One region of the Anaerobacillus sp. QJM3NY_32 genome, then DNA from elsewhere that is predicted to be linked to it. Evidence: riboswitches for the same ligand, from Rfam matches in the RefSeq annotation. Region 1 holds a riboswitch; each other region holds the start of a gene.

Region 1 (5,320 bases):
TTATCGAAATATACGACAAGGTTCGTAGACAATATGGGGGGTCGTGGAAAATTACGATTGGTTTGTATTGGTTAAAGCCCTGGGAGTATCTGCCCTTAGATCAATATACGAGAAAATTTCTGGCTGATAAACAGTTTAATATTCTGCCCCGCGTATCTAAAAAGTTATACTCTGGTAGGGAATACATGGATCTTATCGATAATATAAAGGAAAAATTTTCTGACGAGAATTTCCCATTTTATTCATTTCCTGAGCTATCTTACAAAGCCTGGGATGGAAGTTTACTAGCGGAAGATGAAGATGAAGATGAAGAAGAGGAAGAGGTTCAAGAGGAATTACCAAATCAAACAAAAGAAAAAGAGAAATATACGAAGGAAGATTTTTTAAGGAAAGTTTTTATAGATGAAAGCCAATATGAAACGATTAAATCTTTATTAACTAGGAAGAAGAATCTTATTCTACAGGGGGCACCAGGAGTAGGGAAGACATTTGCTGCTAAAAGACTTGCTTACTCTTTGATGGAAGAGCGAGATGAATCAAGGGTGATGATGCTGCAATTTCATCAGAGCTATTCGTATGAGGATTTCATCATGGGGTATCGACCTAAAGAATCTGGTTTTGAACTGAAAGAAGGTCCATTCTATAAGTTTTGTCTTGAAGCATCAAGAAACCCCGATGAAAATTTCTATTTAATCATTGATGAAATTAATCGTGGTAATTTAAGTAAAATATTCGGAGAGTTACTTATGCTTATTGAAAATGATAAGCGGGGAGACAAAATAACACTTACCTATTCTGACAATCTGTTCTCTGTACCTAAAAATCTATATATTATTGGGATGATGAATACCGCAGATAGAAGTCTTGCTATTATTGATTATGCATTAAGAAGAAGGTTCTGCTTCGTTGAATTGGAGCCGGCTTTTGAATCAGCAAAATTCAAAGATCATCTTTTGGAACAAGGAGCTAGTGAAGAATTAGTAAATAAAATACAACATAAGATTGGTAGTATAAACTCTGTTATAGCAAATGATGTTAATTTGGGTAAAGGCTTTAGAATAGGGCATAGTTACTTTACTCATTATAGCGATTCGGAAAATTGGTATGATGAAGTGATCAGGTATGAGATTGAACCACTTATTAACGAATACTGGTTCGATGAAGAAGATAAAGCTAAAAATTATGTTGAAGAGTTGTTAAGGTAACTGTTATGAGTAATAGCAGTATCCCCGTTAAAAACATCTACCATATGCTTTGCTATGCGTGGAACGTACTCGACCAATCAGACGAAAATGTATTTGGTAGTGAGAAGTTTGATAATATCTATGATTTATTAGCTAGAATCTATATTAATGGAACAAATAGTTTAATAAAAAGAGGATTAAGTAGAAGCTATATTCAGGAGCGTAGAGAAGTATCAACGCTTAAAGGAAAAGTAGAAGTGGCTGATTCTATAAAAAAACAAACGTTTCGTAACGGCAGGATGGTTTGCCAATATGATAACTTCTCAGTAGACATTAAACTGAATCAAATCGTAAAAGCAACCTTCAATTTATTATTAAATGCCCCTATGCTAGATAAGACACTCAATAAGAAGTTACGAAAGCTTCGGTTGTATTTCTCAGACATTCATGATGTTCAAATGTCTAATGAAACATTTAGTTCATTACGATTTAATAGAAACAACTACCACTATAGAATGTTGATGAGTGTTAGTGAACTAATTTATCAGGGACTCATTTCTAGGGAAGAGGGTAGTGATACGAAATTTCTATCTTTTATTAGAGATAGGCAAATGGCAAAGCTTTATGAAAAATTCGTTTTAAATTTCTACCGTCGTCATTTGGATAGCCGCATCTATTGTATTCACTCTCCTAAAATACACTGGAATTTAGATCAATCCGTTGGTGATGAAGAGTTATCCCTTCTACCAGAAATGCGAACGGATATCGTTGTAGAAAATAAACTAACAAATTCCCAGCTTATTATAGACACGAAGTATTATGGTGAAACATTGACGACTAGTAATTGGACAGATAAAGAAAAAGTTCGTACGGGGCATTTATATCAAATATTCGCCTATGTAAGCAGCAGTGACTTTTTAGGGGATATTAAAGGAATGTTACTGTATCCAACGATTAATCGTGAAATAAATGCAGGTTATTCAATAACAGGAAAAAGCATCTATATAAAAACTGTAAACCTTAATGCTGAATGGAATGAGATATCGACTAGACTGTTATCATTAGTAGGGGTGATTGATAATAATGCATAGATTTCAAATTCTTTTAGAAAAAATTGACACTCCATCGATTATTAAGTAAACTATTACCAATTAAATAAAGTTATCACGAGTGAACGAGAGTACGGGCTCTTTGACTTCACAGCAACCTGCCAGGCGGTAAGGTGCTCCAACCTGCAAAGCATGGCTTTGAATGATAACGCGCGGATAGCGGAGGCTCTTTGTTGCATTCATTTGCGATGAAGGGCCTTTTTTGTTCATTTGTTGAATACCTTATTTATAACAATAAGGGGGATGAGTTTGTGAACGTAAATCGATTTGCACGAAGCGTCATGGCGAAAAGTTATGACGGGGAAAGTTTTTTATTACACGTGGCAGAAGTCATTGAACGTCAACTGAAGGAGTGGGAGGAGGCGTATGAAGTGATCGTGATGAAGTTGATTGACTATGAGGTCACTGTTAAAGAGGAAAACCGCTCCTATGAACTGTTGCTTACGGAGGATGCATTGCTTTCGCTACAACAGCAATCCCCTTATGCGCTGGATCGATATTTGTGGCTGGAATTAGAGAAGCAGGGGCTTCAAATTGTGAGAGGAAATGGGGATTATATTGAGAGTGTGATGTGAGACAATGTTGATAGAAGAGGATTTTGCTAGTTCATTTTGATGATTCGAAATCGTGGATGTTTAGGGATTAGACTTGGATGCTTTTAAGAATAAGCTGTAAAACTATTTTTGAAATGAATCGTGTATTTTTTCTGAATGCTTTTGAAGTTATTTAATGTGGTAAAATTAAACTATCAATGTAATGGATAATAAAAGTGATAGAAGAAATAATGGATCCATTTTTACTCTTTCTTTTGATTTTTTTAACATTACGAAATTTCCCTATTATAGGAGCGTTCTATTATGAAAACGAAAATGAACTATTTCATCTTATTTTTAACGATCATTTTTATAGTTGGTTGTACCAACTTAGAAGAGGCATCCAATAAAAATGCAGAAACAAATACACAAGAAGTAAGTACAGTTGAAACAAATGAAAATAGTGAAAAAGATGAAACGAACACTGCGGTTGTTGATGAACCAGTAGAAGAGGAAACACCAGACCCAACAGATGATGAACAGTTCGCAGGATACGAACTTATTGAAGTGGATGGTGGTGATTTGTCTGGACATCGAGAACCTAACGTCGTTGTTGATATTGGGTACGGTGACCGTGAATATTGGGCATTTACGAATGAATACGGACAACTCGTACGCGTTGTTGCTGACGAAATCATTCTACAAGATGATCGTAACGAACCTGTGTTATCGTCTGGACGGTACTATTCTGATGAGGCAAAAGTTCCGGGCGTCGAAAGTGACGTGTTAGATGAAGGACATATTATTGCTGATTCTCTCGGAGGGGTATCGAATGCTTATAACATTACCCCACAAGAGAGTACACTCAACCGACATGGTGATCAAGCTTATATGGGTGCGAAACGTTTCTCTATAAGTGCCTAGCACGAAATGAGAGGATTAAACCATTTTAATCCAACTGATTGACTGCAACTTGGAATGAAAGCCGTCACGTTGGCCGAAACGAGTTACTTGATACTCCACTAGGCGTTATATAATTAGTAGTTATGTAGGGTCTAAAGCGTGGTAAAGTCGGCTGAGATTACACCGTAAGGAATAAAGGTTAATACCCTACCCACGAAATGCAATCAGAGGTGGTTGAGTGTAAGATAAGTCGGAGTGCTATAAAATATCTATGGTGAGAATGTTCATTTAGAACTGACGAACTTGCGAATGTAAGGGTCTAGAATGCTACTGAACAGAAATGTTCTGTCTGTACTTAACAGAGTTAATTACCGAAAAGTATGAATCCAAATTAAGAAATTCGGCATATCTAACAATGAGGATATAAATTAACAGGCTCATAGTAAGCACCTACGGATATATGTACAGCTAAGTCAATCGGAACGTTGTAAGCAAAGGACATTTAATCAAACGACTACTAATCGGGCTGGTTTCTATAAGGTGATAATAACACCGAAATGAATTTACCTTTGTGAAAGTAGGGGCACAGTACCTAGGAAACTATGATAATAAGTAGTGGAGGGATAGCCCCAAGTCTTAAAATTCGATTAATAAACTATTTAAGTGAAACTCATAAGGTCAGGTAAGATGATGGGACTTTCCTAGGAGAGGAGAACAACAAACCATCGATGAGTGCGTCATTACGACACAATGAATATTATGATATGCAAGATACGTTTGACTGGTTATATGATAGAAGTAAAAAGAAAGCAACCAAGGGTCTCAGATTATACGAAATCATAACATCCGAAAAGAACATATTACTTGCATACAGAAATATAAAGGCAAACTCGGGAAGTAAAACTATGGGAACTGACGGAATGACCATAGCCGACTACAAGATTGTTGATGAAGAAACATTTATTGATGAAATTAGAGCAACTCTAAAAGACTACAAATCTAACTCTGTTAGAAGGGTTCAAATACCAAAACCAAATGGGAAATTAAGACCGTTAGGTATCCCAACTATAAGAGATAGAATTATTCAACAAATGGTCAAACAAGTCTTGGAACCAATATGTGAGGCTAGATTTCACAATCACTCATACGGGTTCAGACCAAATAGGTCTACACATCACGCTATGGCAAGAAGTCAACACCTAATCAATAGAAATGGGTTACATTTTGTAGTAGACGTAGATATAAAAGGATTCTTTGACAACGTTAATCATACAAAACTGTTAAAACAGATGTATGACATAGGAATCAAAGATAAGAGAGTCTTAAAGATAGTAAGTAAAATGCTAAAAGCTCCTATTAAAGGAGAAGGAATACCAAACAAAGGTACACCGCAAGGTGGTATTCTATCTCCTCTCCTCTCCAATATCGTCTTGAACGAATTGGATTGGTGGATTGGTGAACAATGGGAAAGCTTTGAAACGAATTACGAATACAGTACAAATGACAAAAAATTTAGAGCCTTAAAAAGCACTAGATTAAAAGAAATGTATATAGTTAGGTACGCTGATGACTTTAAAATATTTACAAGAAA
Region 2 (5,320 bases), 860 kb from region 1:
CTTCAATTCATCATGGTCTGGTGGCCTCGCAGGAGACATTAATGGACGCGCTTGGTTGCTGCTTAAACATATTGAAGAAATGGAGAAATTATCTTCTCAAAAAGATAATCCATTATTCAACAAAGTGAAGATGGATCAAATTGCTTTAATAGGTCATTCTCGCGGTGGTCAAGCTGCGATTTTAGCAGCAAAATTCAATGACCTTGATCGTTACCCAAATAACGGGAACATGACTTTTGATTTCCATTATAATATTGAATCTGTTATCGCACTTGCACCGACGGATTATCAAACACTTTCAGATCGAAAAATCGAAGTGGATGATGTCAATTATTTATTACTTCAAGGTTCTTATGATAGTGATTTATCGGAATTCGAAGGCGACCGACAGTATAATGGGATTGATTTAACTGGCAGTAAAGAAGCTATGAAAGCAGCCCTTTATATTGATCGCGCCAATCACGGACAATTTAACACAACGTGGGGAGAAAACGATACGTATTTCCCTTTCACGCTTTTATTAAATAAAGAGCCTCTTCTTAAAGGCACTGAACAACGACAAATAGCCCGCACATATGTCGCTGGCTTTCTTGAGGCGACGCTTCATCAAAATGAGTCCTATCAACCGATGTTTGAGGATTATCGCTATGCTCTCGAATGGCTACCTGATACAACATACATTAGTAAATATGAAGATCCTTCGTATCATATCTATAGCACCTTTGAAGAGGACGTTGATGTCACAACAGCGACATCTCCCTATATCACCATAGAGACTAATAGCTTGCTGCAATGGTATGAAGGAGAGCTTGAATTTCGACGCGATAAAGAAAGAGGTACTCATGGGGTCTTTTTGAAATGGGATCATTCCTATTCAAAGAACGGCACATACAAATTAAATTTCAAGAAAGCCCTTCAGGATCCATTTGCTTATACAATGAACAGTTCATTAACATTCACAGCAGCAAACCTTTCAGATCCATCTGACCAGCAACCTGTTGATTTCACAATCACGGCTAGTTCAGATAACGGAGCATCCGCTAGTGTTAAGCTGAGTGACGTCATGCAGTTGCAAGGTGTTCTTCCTATTCAACACACAAAAACAAAATACTTTGAAGAAGGACGTTATGGTGAACCTACTGAACCGGTTCTCCAAACCTTTAATATTCCGATGCAGCGATTCTTAGAAGCAAACAATGCCTTTAATCCGAAGAAGATGAATGCTCTTACATTCGAATTTAATGCATCAGAGAAAGGAAAAGTCTTTATTGATCAAATAGGTGTCAATCAAGGTGATTAACTAAAAAAGGCCTTCCCTCATGACAATGAGAGAAAGCCTTTTTTCTATTATGAAATTTTGCAAGAAGACTGTCCACGCTTAGCAAGATAGCTTTGATGATACTCATCTGCACGATAGAATGAAGTGATTGGTACAATTTGCGTCACAACTGGTTTTTTGAAGCGTCCAGATCGCTCGAGTTTTTCTTTTGCAATCAATGCTATTTCTGCCTGCTCATTTGAGTGGTAAAAGATCGCTGAGCGATAGCGTGTTCCGACATCTTCTCCCTGTTTGTTTAAGGAGGTTGGATTATGATTTTCAAAGAAAACTTCTACAAGTTCTTCATAAGAAATGAGAGAAGGATCATATTCAACTTGTACGGATTCGGCATGGCCTGTTAATTCAGAATAAACATCTTCATAAGTTGGATTAATCGTCTCTCCTCCTGTAAACCCTGCTGAAGTTGAAATAACACCGTTCAATTGTTGAAATAGCGCTTCTACTCCCCAAAAGCACCCTGCTGCAAATGTTGCTTGTTCCACTATGACCACTCCGTTTCCTTTTCTCTGTATGGTTTTATTTGATCGAGCATATATGTTTTCTAATTCATTTAGTGATAACATATAAAGTTGCTTTTCACCCTTCTTATATATCCCTTGTGAGAGAAGGGTCTTAATAAGCTGTTGTTTTCTTGCTTCGTTATCCATTAGTGTATGCAATATCAGTCTCTCCCTCTACTAAAACATATTTCCAAATGAGGGTGCATAAAAAAACCCTCATCTGCTCGAACAGAAGAGGGTTTGGATAGACCGAGCCTCTTCTCATTTTTCGACTTTCGTCGCAGGAATTAGCACGGTTCCAATTGAACATAAGTTCATAGGTCCGTTGCCGAGGTATCTAAGGGCCAGTCCCTCCACCTCTCTGAATAAGAAGATCCTTTAAACAAAGGATTATTAAGTTAGTCCCAATAATAAATGGTTTTAAAACGGATGTCAATACAAAAGTACTCATAAAAATAATTATATTACAAAAGAGATAACAAAGTAGCCAGCTGCTGCTAATCCCGCCGCTAATAAAGCTGGGCCAAGCTTAAATTTCGCATATGTCATAGGATTCAACTGCAAGATCCTCGCAACTGTATTCGTATTGTCACTTAGCGGAGAAGCAAAAGCACCAAATGTCCCACTCGCAAACACGGCTCCAATGACAACAGGTAGATCTGCTCCTGTAGAATACCCTAATGAAATACCCAGCGGCATTAAAATTCCCCATGTGCCCCATGATGAGCCAATAAAGTATGAAATAAACGCCCCAACGAGAAATAAGACTGGTGGTACAAATAAAGTAGGAATCCAATCAAGGTTTGAGGTAACAAAAGACGAGAAGCCAAGAGCTTCTGTTGAAGCTGCTAAGCCCCAAACGACAGTAAGCAAGACGATGACCGGCATCATCTCGTTACCACCTTCGATAAAATAAGTAACAAGGTCCTTTAAAGAAAAACGCTGAAATAAATAGAAAATGAACGTTAAAAGTACTGTAGTGAGAAGTGCAAAGACCATCGCGTCCAGGACATCTGCCTCAATAAACGCCTTGATTAAAGAAGTAAACCCCTTCTTATAACCACTCCAATATGTAAGAAGAAGTGTTAGGAGAATAACTCCTCCAAGAGGTATTAATAAATTCATCGGTTTCGTAGGAAGATCCTTCGCCACAGCTGGATGACAATCTTCCCATTGATCATCAAGCTTTTTTTCCACATTACCTGCGTCTGTAGCTGGCGTTTTTCGATGATGGAAAAAACTCAAATAAAAGCCAATCAATAAAATACTAATCGAAAAAAAGTTGTAAGGGATACTTTGAAGAAAGTAACGATAGCCATCTCCTTCAATGCCTTCTGCTTTTAGTGAAAGCTGCACAACAGATGACATATAGCCGACAAAAGCGGTAGCAATTGGCATTAAGACAATAACTGGAGTTGCTGTCGTTTCTATCACAAATCCAAGCTCCTGAGGAGTGATTTTCACTTTATTTAAAAGAGCTTTCATGATTGGGGCTACCGTTACAATGCGGAAACTAGGAGCACTAAATGTTCCTAGCGTTGACACCCACGTCAGAAATAACGCTCCTTTTTTTGAGTTGATTTTGGATGAGGCAACTTGAACAAATCCTTTTATCCCACCAGTATATTTCATCAATCCGATTAAGCCCGTAAACATATATAGAAAAAGGACGATTTTAACATTATTTTCATCTTTCAAACCAGTCATAATAAATTCATAGAACTGTTGTAAACCAATGATCAATCCAGGTTTGTATATAAATGATGCTGTTAGCAAACCCGCCGTTAATCCGGGGATCACTAGTTTTGTTTTCATCGCAATGATAATGACAACGATAAACGGAAAAATGGATAACCAGGCCATTAGCGTCGCCCTCCTTAAGCTCTAGTTTGCTCTCTAGAGAACGACCTATACTACGGGAACCGATAATGTTGATTCCTCATTCGTCTGAGCAAGTGGAGTTGCTCGAAGTCATTGGTGCCATATGGTTTAAATAAGACAAATTGAACATCGTTCCTTAACTTATTCATACAAAAAAGCCAGAGCTCAGTGCTCTGGCTATTTCTTTTTTAATGCGCTATTGTATTTTAATCTATTGATCGATGCAGCTCCAATTCCAAACATAGCTGTTCGTAATTCGAACTCAATTCGCTTTAATTGATCTGATAGCGCTTCTTCACTATCATCTACTGCATTTTCAAGTAATGCCCTACCAAATCCGGACACATCCGCCCCGAGAGCAATAGCTTTAGCTGCATCCACACCATTTTTTAGTCCGCCACTTGCAACCATCGGGACATCGGGATGCTGTTTCCTTACATCAATAATACAATCAGCTGTCGGGTTACCCCAATCTTGAAAAGCTTCGGCAGCTTGTTGTCTTAATGTTTGATGGGAACGAAAACTTTCAACTTGAATCCAGGATGTTCCACCCGCTCCAGCAACATCAATAAAACTGGCACCTGCACTTATAAGACGCTGAGCACTCTTCGCATCGATTCCCATGCCAACCTCTTTAATACCGAGTGGAACAGGGATCGCTTTTGCTACTTCTCGAATTTTATCGATTAAATCTTGGAAATTTGTATCACCCTCAGGTTGGAATACTTCTTGTAATGGATTTAAATGAAGCAGAAGCGCATCAGCTTGAATGAAGTCAATCGCTCTCTTACACTCTTCTACTGTAAAACCATAATTGAGTTGAACAGCTCCAATATTGGCTAGTATAGGAATGGTTGGTGCATGTTTTCTTACGTCAAATGAATAAGCGGATTTCGATTCTTGAATAGCGGCACGCATTGAGCCTACACCAAGCGCCCAACCATGTGCTTCAGCAGCTTTGGCAAGACGTTTATTAATCTCCCAAGATCGCTCTGTACCGCCGGTCATTGAGCTGATCAGAAATGGCGTCTTCAATTTCTTATTAAGAAATTGAGTGGAAATATCGACTTCATTATAATCAATTTCTGGTAGTGGATTATGCTTAAAACGATATTTTTCTAACCCCGTCGTAAGTCCCTGTCCTTCCACGTCTTCCGTTAGACAAATATCAATATGTTCGTTCTTTCTTTTTTCGGTTTGATCAAACCCCAAGTGTTCCAATGGAATTCCCCCTGCGCTGCTCTTTTTTCAACTGTCGATGTAATAATGGTTTTAACCTGAGTCGATTGTACCTTTGTATAAGAATAAATGGAAGATTAACTATTAAAGAATACCCAACCATTACTAAACCAATACTCAAAGGATTCCATAAGAAAAACAAGAATGAAGGTGGTATGAGAAGCCAATGGGTCACCTCTGCACGTCTTGTCTCTAAGATAAATTTCCTTATATAAGAAGAAGTGAGCGTTTTGAGTTCTTTCTTCCGAAATCCTCCTTTAAACACATCTCCCCCATCAGGTAGTATTGTTTTCCACTTCCTTATCTGGATACGATCATACACTTTCAGTTCCCATTTCTTATTTTGTAACATTGATTTTTT
Region 3 (5,320 bases), 130 kb from region 1:
TCAAGCTTCTGCTGTTTTCGCTCCTGACGAATATCGCGATCATCTTGCATATAGCTCCCATGAAATTTTAATAGTTTTGTATCTGCGTCTGGGATGGAAGCGGTGATGGGATCCGCAAAGCTTTTCACAAGCGATCCGCGTAAGTAATCACTTTCGTCTTTGATTTTCTCCATTTCACTCGGTTTGCCGTCTTCTGTTACCGTCTTTTTCGACATGATCAATCTCCTTCCCTGATGCGCTTAGTACACATCGCGCTGGTAGCGTTTCGCGTTACGTAGATCTGCAAGATAAGCTTCTGCTTCTGACTCACTGAAATTCCCCTGTTGCTCTAAGATGTTAACGAGTGCCACGTGAACGTCTTTTGCCATATACTTTTCATCTCCACATACGTAGACGTGCGCACCCTCTTGCAGCCACTCGTATAGTTCTTTACTTCGCTCGAGCATGCGGTGCTGAACATACACTTTCTCTTCTGAATCACGAGAAAACGCCACGTCCATACGAGAAAGCACCCCATCTTTCAACCACTTCTGCCATTCGACTTGATAAAGAAAGTCTGTGACAAAATGCTGTTCACCAAAGAATAGCCACGTTTCTCCACTTGCGCCACTTTCTTCTCGCTCTTGTAAGAATGCCCGGTACGGCGCTACGCCAGTACCTGCGCCTATCATAATGATAGGGGTGTCAGGATGATCCGGAAGTCTAAAGTTTTGATTTCGCTGCACATATACTGGGAGTGTATCCCCCGCTTGTGAGCGCTCTGCGCATTGGCCAGAGCATACGCCCGTACGAGCTCGACCATGTGCATCATACCTTAGTGCCCCAATTGTGAGATGAACTTCATCTGGATTTGCCTTTGAACTGCTTGCGATCGAATAAAGACGAACCGGAATTTTGCGCAGAACGTTTACAAACTCCTGTGCCGAGACGGTCCACGGTCCGTAGTCCTTCACCAAATCAATTAAATCTCTACCGTAAAGGTATGTTCTTAGTTCTTCGCCTTCCGCTTCAACCATGCGCTTAAGCTCAAAACTTGATGTCAGCTCTGCAATCTTCTTGAGCAATGGCTTTGTGAGACTCGTAATCTCATATGTTTTCGTTAAAGCTTCTTCAAGTGGCTGAACGTCACCCTTTTTGTTCACCATAACCTGTTCTTCTCGCTTCCAGTTCAGTTCATCGATTAGCTGACGGACAAGAGCAGTATCATTCTCCGGGTAAATACCAAGGCTATCACCCGGCTCATAATCAAGGTTCGATCCTTCAAGATCAAGCTCAATGTGCCGTGTTTCTTTATTCGATCCACGTCCATTCAAATTAACATTCTCAAGAATTTCGGCTTTGAATGGATTCGTTCTGGAATACGTCTGATTCGACTCATCAGGTTTTGTTTCAGAAGTCGATTCTCTCGTAGACTGATCTTCTTTCAATACTCCCGTCACGCCTTCGAACCACTCTTCTGCCGGCTCTTCGAAATCAAGATCACAATCTACACGAGGATAGAGCCTTGTTGCACCTAATTCTTCAAAGCGCTTGTCAAAATCTTTCCCGGTTTGGCAGAAAAATTCATAGGAGCTATCACCAAGTGATAAGACTGAGAATCTGAGACCATTTAATTCAGGGGCTCTCTTACTTTGAACAAAGTCATGGAAGCTTAACGCATTATCAGGAGGATCGCCATCTCCGTGGGTGCTTGTAATCAATAATAAATCTTCTACTTTTTTAAGCGACTTTGGCTTAAAATCATCAAGCGATGAAAGGGTAACGTTGTATTTCTCGTTTTCCAATCGCTCAAAGAAAGATTCCGCTAGTGACTGACAATTGCCAGTATGTGAGCCATAGAGAATCGTAAGCTCACGTGTTTTTGCTTCTTGTTTAGAGAATGCTTCTGAAGCAGAAACACCTTGAGCAACCGTCTCAGTAGCTGCCGCAGCTTCAGAGCTACCTGGTACGGAAAGGTATCCGCTCAGCCATATTTTCTGCGTCTCATTTAATGTTGGTAAGAGACGATTTAAAAGCTCCGTTTGTTCTTTGTCAAAAGGGCTATTCACAACCTGTAACTGCAATACTATCCACCTCACAATACTCAAATTTAATTCAATGTAATTAAAGTAGTTTACTCGGAATTAATAGCAAATTAATTCGTCTGCATTCCCCCTAACCCATTCAACACAAAAAACCTCTCTTCTCAAAACATAAGAAGAAAGGTTTGTAAGTACGAAGCCAGTCTTCTTATCTTTCAGGATAAACCTGCTGGATTTGGCACAGTATGAGATGAAGGATCATCTCATCGGTTGCCGAAGCTTCATAGGGCCAGTCCCTCCACCTCTCTTGATAAGAAATGTTGCTATCAAATTGTATATGACAATGATTGGTTCAAATGTTATCTCGAGATCGAATAAAAGTCAATATATTATTAGAAAATTATCATCATTCAATTAACTAAATGGCGATAACACCAGCCATCTTCATGAAAAATAATCCAAATGATTCAGGTCTTTTATCCCTGCCGTTGTCCCTCTTGTATCCTATTCCGCATGCGCATGAAATCAATCGTATTCGCCATGACAAGAGATAGAATCATAAGAATCATCAACCAACTGGAGTAGTCAAAAGGCAGCACCAACAAGAGAAAAGCTATGAAAGAAAAAACGCAGGAGCGAATGACATGATCTTTAAATGTGACGTTAACTTTTTTCCCACGTTTCCATTTCAACAAGTTCACCGCAATACCAAATATCGATAGAAGCATGCATATGACATACGCCCAGAGTGGAAGGTCGTAACTCACTATAAAAATGGTAGACGATAGAAACAGCGTCAATACCGTATATCGAATCGCAATTTCTTTATGGGTTAGCGAAGCAAAATCCTTCAATACATACCTCCTTTTGACGATGAACGAATTTGGCCATTTTTGAGATACACGGTCCTTATGCAGATGGATAAGCTGGCTTCATCTCATTTGAAATCACCTGAACCCAAGGTCGCTCTCTGTTCCACGTCACTTCTAAAGGGACGCCCATACTTTTACTAAGATGTTCAGCTGTTAACACATCTTTCTTCTTGCCATTCACTGCAATTCGACCATTTTCCATAATCATAGCGTGAGTGAATACGGGACAAATCTCCTCAATATGATGAGTGATATACAATATGGTTGGACCCTCTTCCTCTTTTCCAAGGCGTTCAACCTGAGCTAATAACTGTTCGCGTGAATACAGATCAAGTCCGTTGCACGGTTCATCTAGAATAAGAAGCTTTGGCGAAGACATCAAAGCTCTCGCTATCAGGACTTTCTGCTTCTCACCTTGAGAGCAAATTCGAAAAGGTTTACCGCGTAAATGAGCAATACCCCATTCCTGCATCATCTTCATCGCTTGCGATTCTTCCTGTTCCGTCACCTGCTCATAAAGTCCAGCTGAGGCAAACTTCCCGCTAATCACAACATCTGTCACTTCCTGCATCGGAGAGATACGCTCAGTGAAAGCGTTGCTCACCCAGCCAATAGATTTTCTAAGTTCACTCAAATCAGTTTTTCCAAGACGATACCCCAATACTTCAACGACGGGATCATAGCGAAGCAGTGGCCAGATCGAGCCGTGAATTAACTGAAGTAGTGTCGTTTTACCTGATCCATTTAATCCGATAATGGCCTGATGCTGGCCTTTCTCTACGGAAAAAGAAATATCGGATAAAATCATCTGTTTCTCACGTGTGTAATAAGCATTTTCTACATGAATGATTGCCATACATCCCACTCCGTTCTTTGAAGAAAGTCATTCCAACTAGCGCTTTTTACATCGTATACCCGTTAGCAAATTCTTGAATCACTTCAAGCTCCTCTTCGCGTGAGTCTCTGCCAACGTTATGCTCATACAACTTTTGCATACGTGTAACATCACCATTGCACTCCTCAGTAATAGAAGCAACAGCACGTAAAAGGTTCACTTCGTTCTTAAAATCCTCCTTAGAGATTGCCTCCCCGTGTGATAAGATGAACCATTCTGCCTCAAAGCTTTCTAACTGATCAAGCAGTCGATTTGTTATGTTAACAGTGTAGTTGACTTTTTCTGAAAAAATATCAGGATAAAAGCAGTCTCCAAGAAAAAGGATTTTCTCTTCCTTCATATAAATCACAACCGAATCAGCCGCGTGATCGCCCCCAACAGGCTGAAGAATACACGTGACACCACCAAGATCAATCTCCATTTTCTCACCAAACGTTACATCTGGTAGCGTAATCGTAATGTCTCGAGAATCCACAAATTCCTTCTTGATCGCATTTGCACAAAATTCAATTTCAGTGCCTTCTTTCACCCGCTCATCCAACTCATCATCAGACCATCCTAATGGAATAAGCTTACTAATTTCCTCTTTCGTCTGATGCGAGGATAAGGAGACAGCATCTTTCAGCGCTGATAGTCCAAAGATATGATCCCAATGCCAATGAGTGAGCGCGACCATGTCCGGTTCCTTGAATCCTTTTTCCGATAGTTCTTTTAGAAAATAACGAGCATGGTCCTCTGAATTCCCAGCATCGATCATCAGAGACTTTCTATCTCCAATCACCATTCCTAGAATCGGTCGGTCCGTTTCGGAAACTGGTGTTTGATAGTAAAAGCGATTGCCAATTTGTTTAATCTGTTGCATTTATTGTCCTCCTTAAAATACAAACCTCGATGAAATTTCTTATTTCCATTTTATCATTTTGAAGTTTTGTATTCGTATTTTTTCTACTACATACAAAAATAGACACCTCCAAATGGAAGCGTCGTTTAGGAAAGGTGATTTTTTCGCATTGCAGTAGAAATGGAGGTGTTCGTCTTCTCTTAACCAAAGCCATCCACGACGATTTTCACTACCATCGGTCCAAGGATAATGATAAAGAGGGGTGGAAAAATAAAGAGAACCATAGGTATGAGCATTTTCACTGGAGCTTTCATCGCTTGCTCGCGTGCTCGTTCACGTCTCTGTTCACGAATGCGTGCCGTAATATTTTTAATAACTTTTGACATTCCGATTCCAAGATGATCGGCTTGAATAATCGACATCATCACACTTTGAAAATAATCTGAAGGAACACGTTTTTTCAGATTATAAAATGCTTCTCGTCGCGATTTCCCTCGCTTCATCTCATCTAATGCCTGACTAAACTCATCCGCAAGTGGGCCAGACTTTCTTGCACATACATTTTTGATCGCCCCTTCAAGTCCTACGCCTGCTTCAAGAAGTAGACTTACCATATCAAAGAAATCGGACATTTCCATATCGATTATTTTAACGCGCTGCGTTTTTTTCTTCGCTAGGTAAAACAAAGGAT
Region 4 (5,320 bases), 1.6 Mb from region 1:
TCACTCCTGGATGTTCACTGTCCTCTGTTAAATACACGTGGCGCCCCTCCACTCCCTTATCAGGAGTATATTTGGATTCCACTTCTATTGTGCCGTACACAGTCCCATTATTAGTTAACTTCACTTTATCACCAATTGCGATCTCAGCAGCTCGTTCGTGCGTAACTGGCAACGTAATAGGAATGCTCCATGGCAACCCGCTTTCTAATTTGAGGTGATGAACGACTGACGTATACTCATTTTCATTAAGAAAACCAGTTAACGGACTATACGCTCCTGTTCCGATTAATTCCAGATCACTTAACGCAGTAGCGTCTAACTCAATTTCTTGAATAATCCCATCAATTTCAGTATTAGGTTTGTAACGGTTAATCAATGTTCCTCCATGCGCGTTAATTGTTGCCATCTTAATCCCTCCAAATTGAATTTATTATAAGCTTCCTTCGTCTTGTAATGTTCTCTTTTGAGAGCGAATCGATCGAATTAAACTTCCTGACCCAAGCGTCGCTAGAATAACGCTGCCAATTGCAATTAATGTATATAAATCACTTTCTAAAAAAAGTTTGATCATACTATAAGAAATAACTAAAGAAAAAACCGGTGAAACTGCCCAAACTTTAATCATTCGCGTAATGACATCTTTCTGCCAAAGCTGAAATCCATCTTTAGCAGTTCCGATACCAATGATCGATGAGGTGGTAATCTGGGTAAGCGGCACCGGAATCCCAAATAAGGAAGCTCCAATCACAAGTCCAGCGCTCGTACCTGATATAGCACAACCTTCACCAAGTGAAAATTTTGTGATGCGATAACCATTCGTTTCAATGACACGTTTACCAAAAACTAAAGCACCTAAAGCAACAAAAGCTCCCCCAAAAAATGCGCCGTGAGAAAGGGATAAAACTCCCGCTCCAACTAGCGGTCCAATCGCATTTGCGACGTTATTCATTCCCGCTGAAAAGGCTTCTAGAAAACCGGCTACAATTAAAAAAATGGTGAGTGGCTTTTGCCACTTTGAAGTAAGATTGATTCTTTGTTTTAAAAGACCAAAAATTTTCCCAACACTGAGAGCTGTCGCAAAAGCAATAACCGGTATAACGATCCACAACAACATAATGAACATCACATTCTGAAAGTACAAAGCACGGTAAGCAATACCAACTCCTACCACTGCGCCCACAGTAACTTCACTTGTTGATAATGGAATCCCCATCATATTTGCTAGAAAGAGCGCTGTTGTAGCTGAAATAAAAATAATCAAGATAACCTTTAGACTGAGTACGGAAGAAGGTATAATGCCACTCCCCATTGTTTTAATAACATTACCTCCACCTAATGTGGCACCACCAACAATCCCAATCGCACAAACACTCAGTGCTACGCTTCTTCTTTTAATCGCTCCAGCCCCGTAAGCCACTCCCATCGATGCCGCAGCTCCACTAGCCCCAATATTCATAGCAAAAAAGAGAGCCACTGTAATAACTAGGGTTGTCATGACCGTCACCGATTTGGTGCTGAATCAAAATGCAAGCCGCATTCCGTTTTTTCCTGATTTGCCCATCTCCCAGCTCTAGAATCACTACCTTCCAATACTCTTTCAGTGCATACCGCACATCCTATACTTGGGTACCCTTTATCATGAAGAGGATTGTATGGTAAATCCTTTTCGTACACGTACCTCCAAACATCTTTCCATGTCCAATGAATAAGTGGACAAACCTTAATCGACTGAAACTTATCATCTCTATTGAAATAATTTGTCTTTTGTCTGAGTGGCGACTGCTCTCTCCTTAAACCTGAGATCCATGCACTTACATGATCTAATTCTTCATGCAATGGTATGATTTTCCTCAAGTTGCAGCACTGTCCCGGGTCTCGCTCCCATAGAGCATCCCCTTTACTTAATGCCTGTTCTTCGACCGACTCCTTTGGTTGCTTTAACTTAATATTTAGAGATGGATATTTAGCTTTCACTTTATTAATTAGCTCATAAGTCTCATCAAAATGGAGACCTGTATCCAGAAAAACAATCTTCGCGTTCTGGTTTACCCGGGAAATCAAATCAATTAGAACGACACCCTCAACACCGAAACTACAAGCATATACAATATCATCTTGGTATATTTGATACGCCCACTCCAGAACTTCAAGAGCCCCTTTCGTTTCTGATTCAACGTCGAATTCAGGTTCCTTACCCGACCAATTATTATAGAACCAATTCATTTCTAACCCTCCCAATTCCGATCAAGGAAATATATTTAAAAGTTTAAAAAAAGAGGCGGTTCTAACCTTTAGGGTTAGAACCGCCTCTAGTTTCTCTAGTCAGCGCCAATATTAAAGTCGTTCTTTTTCTTTTCTTTCAAGTTGAACAACTTTCCCATCTTGAACAACAAGCGTAATTGACCCAAATTTTAACGAACTTAGCATTCGTTCTATACGTACAGCAACGTCTGAAAAATTCTGGTCTTTCGTTCCCATCATGCAACCTCCCTTAGTCATAATAATCATGAGGAGAAGCTTATAAATGAAAAAAGCCTTCCCAAATTGGAAAGACAGATCAGGTTACCTTAATTCACCTTATCTTCCAAAATGGACTCCATTTTGCTGGAAGTAGCACCTTGCCAATCAGGCAGGTTGCTGGACGTCAACGGGCCAGTCCCTCGGTCTCTCTTGATAAGTTATTTTCTAAATCTTAACTATTATCTAACAATATGTCAACCCTAGTTTAGAGATCGGGATAAAGGGATTAGAAAAGAATATGAAAAAAACCCCGAATCTATGACTCGGGGACCATTTTTAAATTGGATGACGTTTACTTTCTTCTTTTTTCTCTTCTATTAAGATACGCGTACCATCTACAGACGTAATAACTACTGCCGTATCCTTGTCGATCCAACTTCCAACAGAAATGGCGCTGTACTTTTTCTCATTGACTTGTATTGTTCCACTTGGTCGAAATGGAGTAATTGTCATAGCCGATTCTCCAACTAAATTCTTATACTCAGCGTTCATGGAATTATACCCCATTTCACTGCTTAACCGATCCTTTAACGTCATTTTCGTCCACATAGAACGTGCGGGGAAAACACGCAAAAACAGGAATGAAGCAGCCGTACCAATTAAAAAACCACTAGAAACGAGAAGGCCATAAAGGAAAGTCGGAGAAGGAATGGCTACGGCTGTAACCATCATAATTAATCCAATCAAACCAAATGTACCATCATTGAGTAATTTCCCATCAAGAATAACTAAGCCTAAACCAACAGCAAACACAAGTCCCATCCAGAGAATTGATGATAAAGAAGTAAGATGGAAACTAAAATAAAATGTGAGCAATAGTATTCCGATCAATCCAAAAATACCTTTTACACGGACAAGTAACTCAGCAAACAAGAATAGCACGCTAAGTAAAACGATAAGAAAGCCAACTGCTGGCAAAGATAGAATCTCCATCCTCGCTCCCTCCTTTTCCTTCTTCTCTTATACGTTCAAAAGGGAAGAAAGTTTCAGTCACTTGTCACCTTACGATTGAAATACCCCTTTTATTCCATCAATAATCGCAATAAAGAAATCAATGATTTTTTGAATAAATGACTGTGTCTCGTCTTTATTTAAAAACTCGTCCAGGTTTTCTCTCGCGTGCTGCAACTGACTCTTCATTTGATCCCAATCAATATCAAGATTTTTCATTCGATTAAACAGTGCAACAAGACCATCCAACTCATCTTGAGTCAATTCAATACCTGAATCGTTAGCAATTTGTTTAATAACTGTTCTTAAATCATCTTCCGTCTCAGGTGGGTTTGTAGCAATTTCATCCTTAATCTTAGTCATTAGCTCTGTTGCTTTATCTGCGCCAATACTATCGCTCAATTTTGCAGTAGTGACAAGCTCTTCATTTGCTACTTGTTTTTGCTCCTCAGGTATCACTTCATCTGTGCTTAACTCATAAGCTTTGATTAAACCAGTTAATGCAGCCGTACCTGAAACCTCCATTGGTGCTGTCACATAAACATCAGCATCTTTTACTCCAGCTGTTATTAAAGCATTTGCGTACATTTCATCTGTTACCCAATTAATATTTTTTGTGTCAACGCTTAAACCAGCATCTTTTTCACCAATGGTTATGGAAGAAGAAGATAAGGCGCGGGTACCGATTAGCGCTTTACTTATATAATTCCCAAGATATTTATGCTCTTCTTCATTTGATACCGTTACCGTCATTGCATTTTCCGGAGCTTCCATTTCATCAACTAGCTTCTGTTTTTGCTCTTCAGATAGATCTTCACCAAGTGTAACGATGACATCACCGACGCTCGCATCCGCTTGTGCCACCATAGGAATAATAGACATCATTAACACCATCGACAATAAAAACGGCAATCCTTTTTTAAGCATGTTTTGGTCTCCTTTTAACGTGGGGCTCTAATGAAGAGTAACTCAGTTAATCTCCCCATCTCTTAATATTCTACTCGACACTCGATCGAAAGAAAAGATAATTAACTAGGAAATCTGTCATATCATGGAAGGACAAGCATATCGTAGTACAAAGGAAATCATTCTGAAGGAGTTGCGAGAGATGCGAAAACTATTGTTAAGTTCCCTATTTCTGCTTGTCCTTCATACAACTTATTATGATTTAACAACAGGAACTCTTACAAATAACAGAGCTATTTCAGAAGTATCAGAAGCAGTCGAAGTGGGGTCACCTGAAAAAAACTCTCCCTATGTGGTTTATAAAATAAATGCTGGCGATACTGTTCTTTCTTTAGTAGAAAAAGCGAACGGCTCAATACCGGTTCCGATTGAAACGGTCGTTCACGATTTTGAAACATTAAATAAAATTCATCCAACTCTTATACAAATTGGGAAAGAATATAGGATACCAACTTATGACCAAACATCTGCTCAATGATTATTTCTTGTCAATAGCTCTCTAAAGTTGCTACAATGGGATAGTATTACAGATGAGTCTTATTCCCTACAAGGGAGTATATAAAAGCGATCTAAATCATGAGGTAAGCAATCCTACATGTAAAAGGAGCGATTTTCGCATGAATGAAATTACCCACCGTAGTCAAACTAGACCTGTTAAAGTAGGTCCTTTAACAATAGGCGGTAACGATGAAGTTATTATTCAAAGTATGACAACAACCAAAACTCACGATGTGGAAGCAACAGTTGCTGAAATCAATCGTCTTGAAGAAGCTGGTTGTCAGATTGTACGAGTAGCTTGTCCAGATGACAGGGCAGCAGATGCAATCCCTGAAATCAAAAAGAGGATTAATATCCCTCTTGTCGTTGATATTCACTTTAATTA

What was found. A riboswitch is a leader RNA that binds a small molecule or an ion and turns the genes downstream of it on or off. The one in region 1 is predicted to bind S-adenosylmethionine.
Region 2: linked by a shared signal. The riboswitch ahead of msrA (peptide-methionine (S)-S-oxide reductase MsrA) and the one ahead of AC0VYH_RS06575 (hypothetical protein) in region 1 are both predicted to bind S-adenosylmethionine.
Region 3: linked by a shared signal. The riboswitch ahead of AC0VYH_RS07325 (assimilatory sulfite reductase (NADPH) flavoprotein subunit) and the one ahead of AC0VYH_RS06575 (hypothetical protein) in region 1 are both predicted to bind S-adenosylmethionine.
Region 4: linked by a shared signal. The riboswitch ahead of AC0VYH_RS14610 (YezD family protein) and the one ahead of AC0VYH_RS06575 (hypothetical protein) in region 1 are both predicted to bind S-adenosylmethionine.

The regions. Positions count from the first base shown of each region.
Region 1 is NZ_CM149684.1:1,217,971-1,223,290, forward strand. Features, by position in the region: gene AC0VYH_RS06565 (AAA family ATPase) at 1-1,205, shown strand, start outside; gene mcrC (5-methylcytosine-specific restriction endonuclease system specificity protein McrC) at 1,211-2,275, shown strand; SAM riboswitch class I at 2,343-2,445, shown strand; gene AC0VYH_RS06575 (hypothetical protein) at 2,545-2,868, shown strand; partial or broken gene AC0VYH_RS06580 (DNA/RNA non-specific endonuclease) at 3,151-3,720, shown strand; gene ltrA (group II intron reverse transcriptase/maturase) at 4,458-5,320, shown strand, end outside.
Region 2 is NZ_CM149684.1:2,079,283-2,084,602, reverse strand. Features, by position in the region: gene AC0VYH_RS11160 (alpha/beta hydrolase family protein) at 1-1,300, shown strand, start outside; gene msrA (peptide-methionine (S)-S-oxide reductase MsrA) at 1,348-1,998, opposite strand; SAM riboswitch class I at 2,098-2,211, opposite strand; gene AC0VYH_RS11150 (Na+/H+ antiporter NhaC family protein) at 2,299-3,702, opposite strand; gene fni (type 2 isopentenyl-diphosphate Delta-isomerase) at 3,898-4,941, opposite strand; gene AC0VYH_RS11140 (glycosyl-4,4'-diaponeurosporenoate acyltransferase CrtO family protein) at 4,922-5,320, opposite strand, start outside.
Region 3 is NZ_CM149684.1:1,352,075-1,357,394, reverse strand. Features, by position in the region: gene cysI (assimilatory sulfite reductase (NADPH) hemoprotein subunit) at 1-215, opposite strand, end outside; gene AC0VYH_RS07325 (assimilatory sulfite reductase (NADPH) flavoprotein subunit) at 240-2,063, opposite strand; SAM riboswitch class I at 2,227-2,338, opposite strand; gene AC0VYH_RS07320 (hypothetical protein) at 2,498-2,875, opposite strand; gene AC0VYH_RS07315 (ABC transporter ATP-binding protein) at 2,931-3,749, opposite strand; gene AC0VYH_RS07310 (MBL fold metallo-hydrolase) at 3,796-4,650, opposite strand; gene AC0VYH_RS07305 (type II secretion system F family protein) at 4,830-5,320, opposite strand, start outside.
Region 4 is NZ_CM149684.1:2,773,241-2,778,560, forward strand. Features, by position in the region: gene sat (sulfate adenylyltransferase) at 1-406, opposite strand, end outside; gene AC0VYH_RS14600 (inorganic phosphate transporter) at 431-1,495, opposite strand; gene AC0VYH_RS14605 (phosphoadenylyl-sulfate reductase) at 1,501-2,223, opposite strand; gene AC0VYH_RS14610 (YezD family protein) at 2,335-2,478, opposite strand; SAM riboswitch class I at 2,575-2,680, opposite strand; gene AC0VYH_RS14615 (NfeD family protein) at 2,797-3,453, opposite strand; gene AC0VYH_RS14620 (DUF1002 domain-containing protein) at 3,523-4,398, opposite strand; gene AC0VYH_RS14625 (hypothetical protein) at 4,580-4,915, shown strand; gene ispG (flavodoxin-dependent (E)-4-hydroxy-3-methylbut-2-enyl-diphosphate synthase) at 5,055-5,320, shown strand, end outside.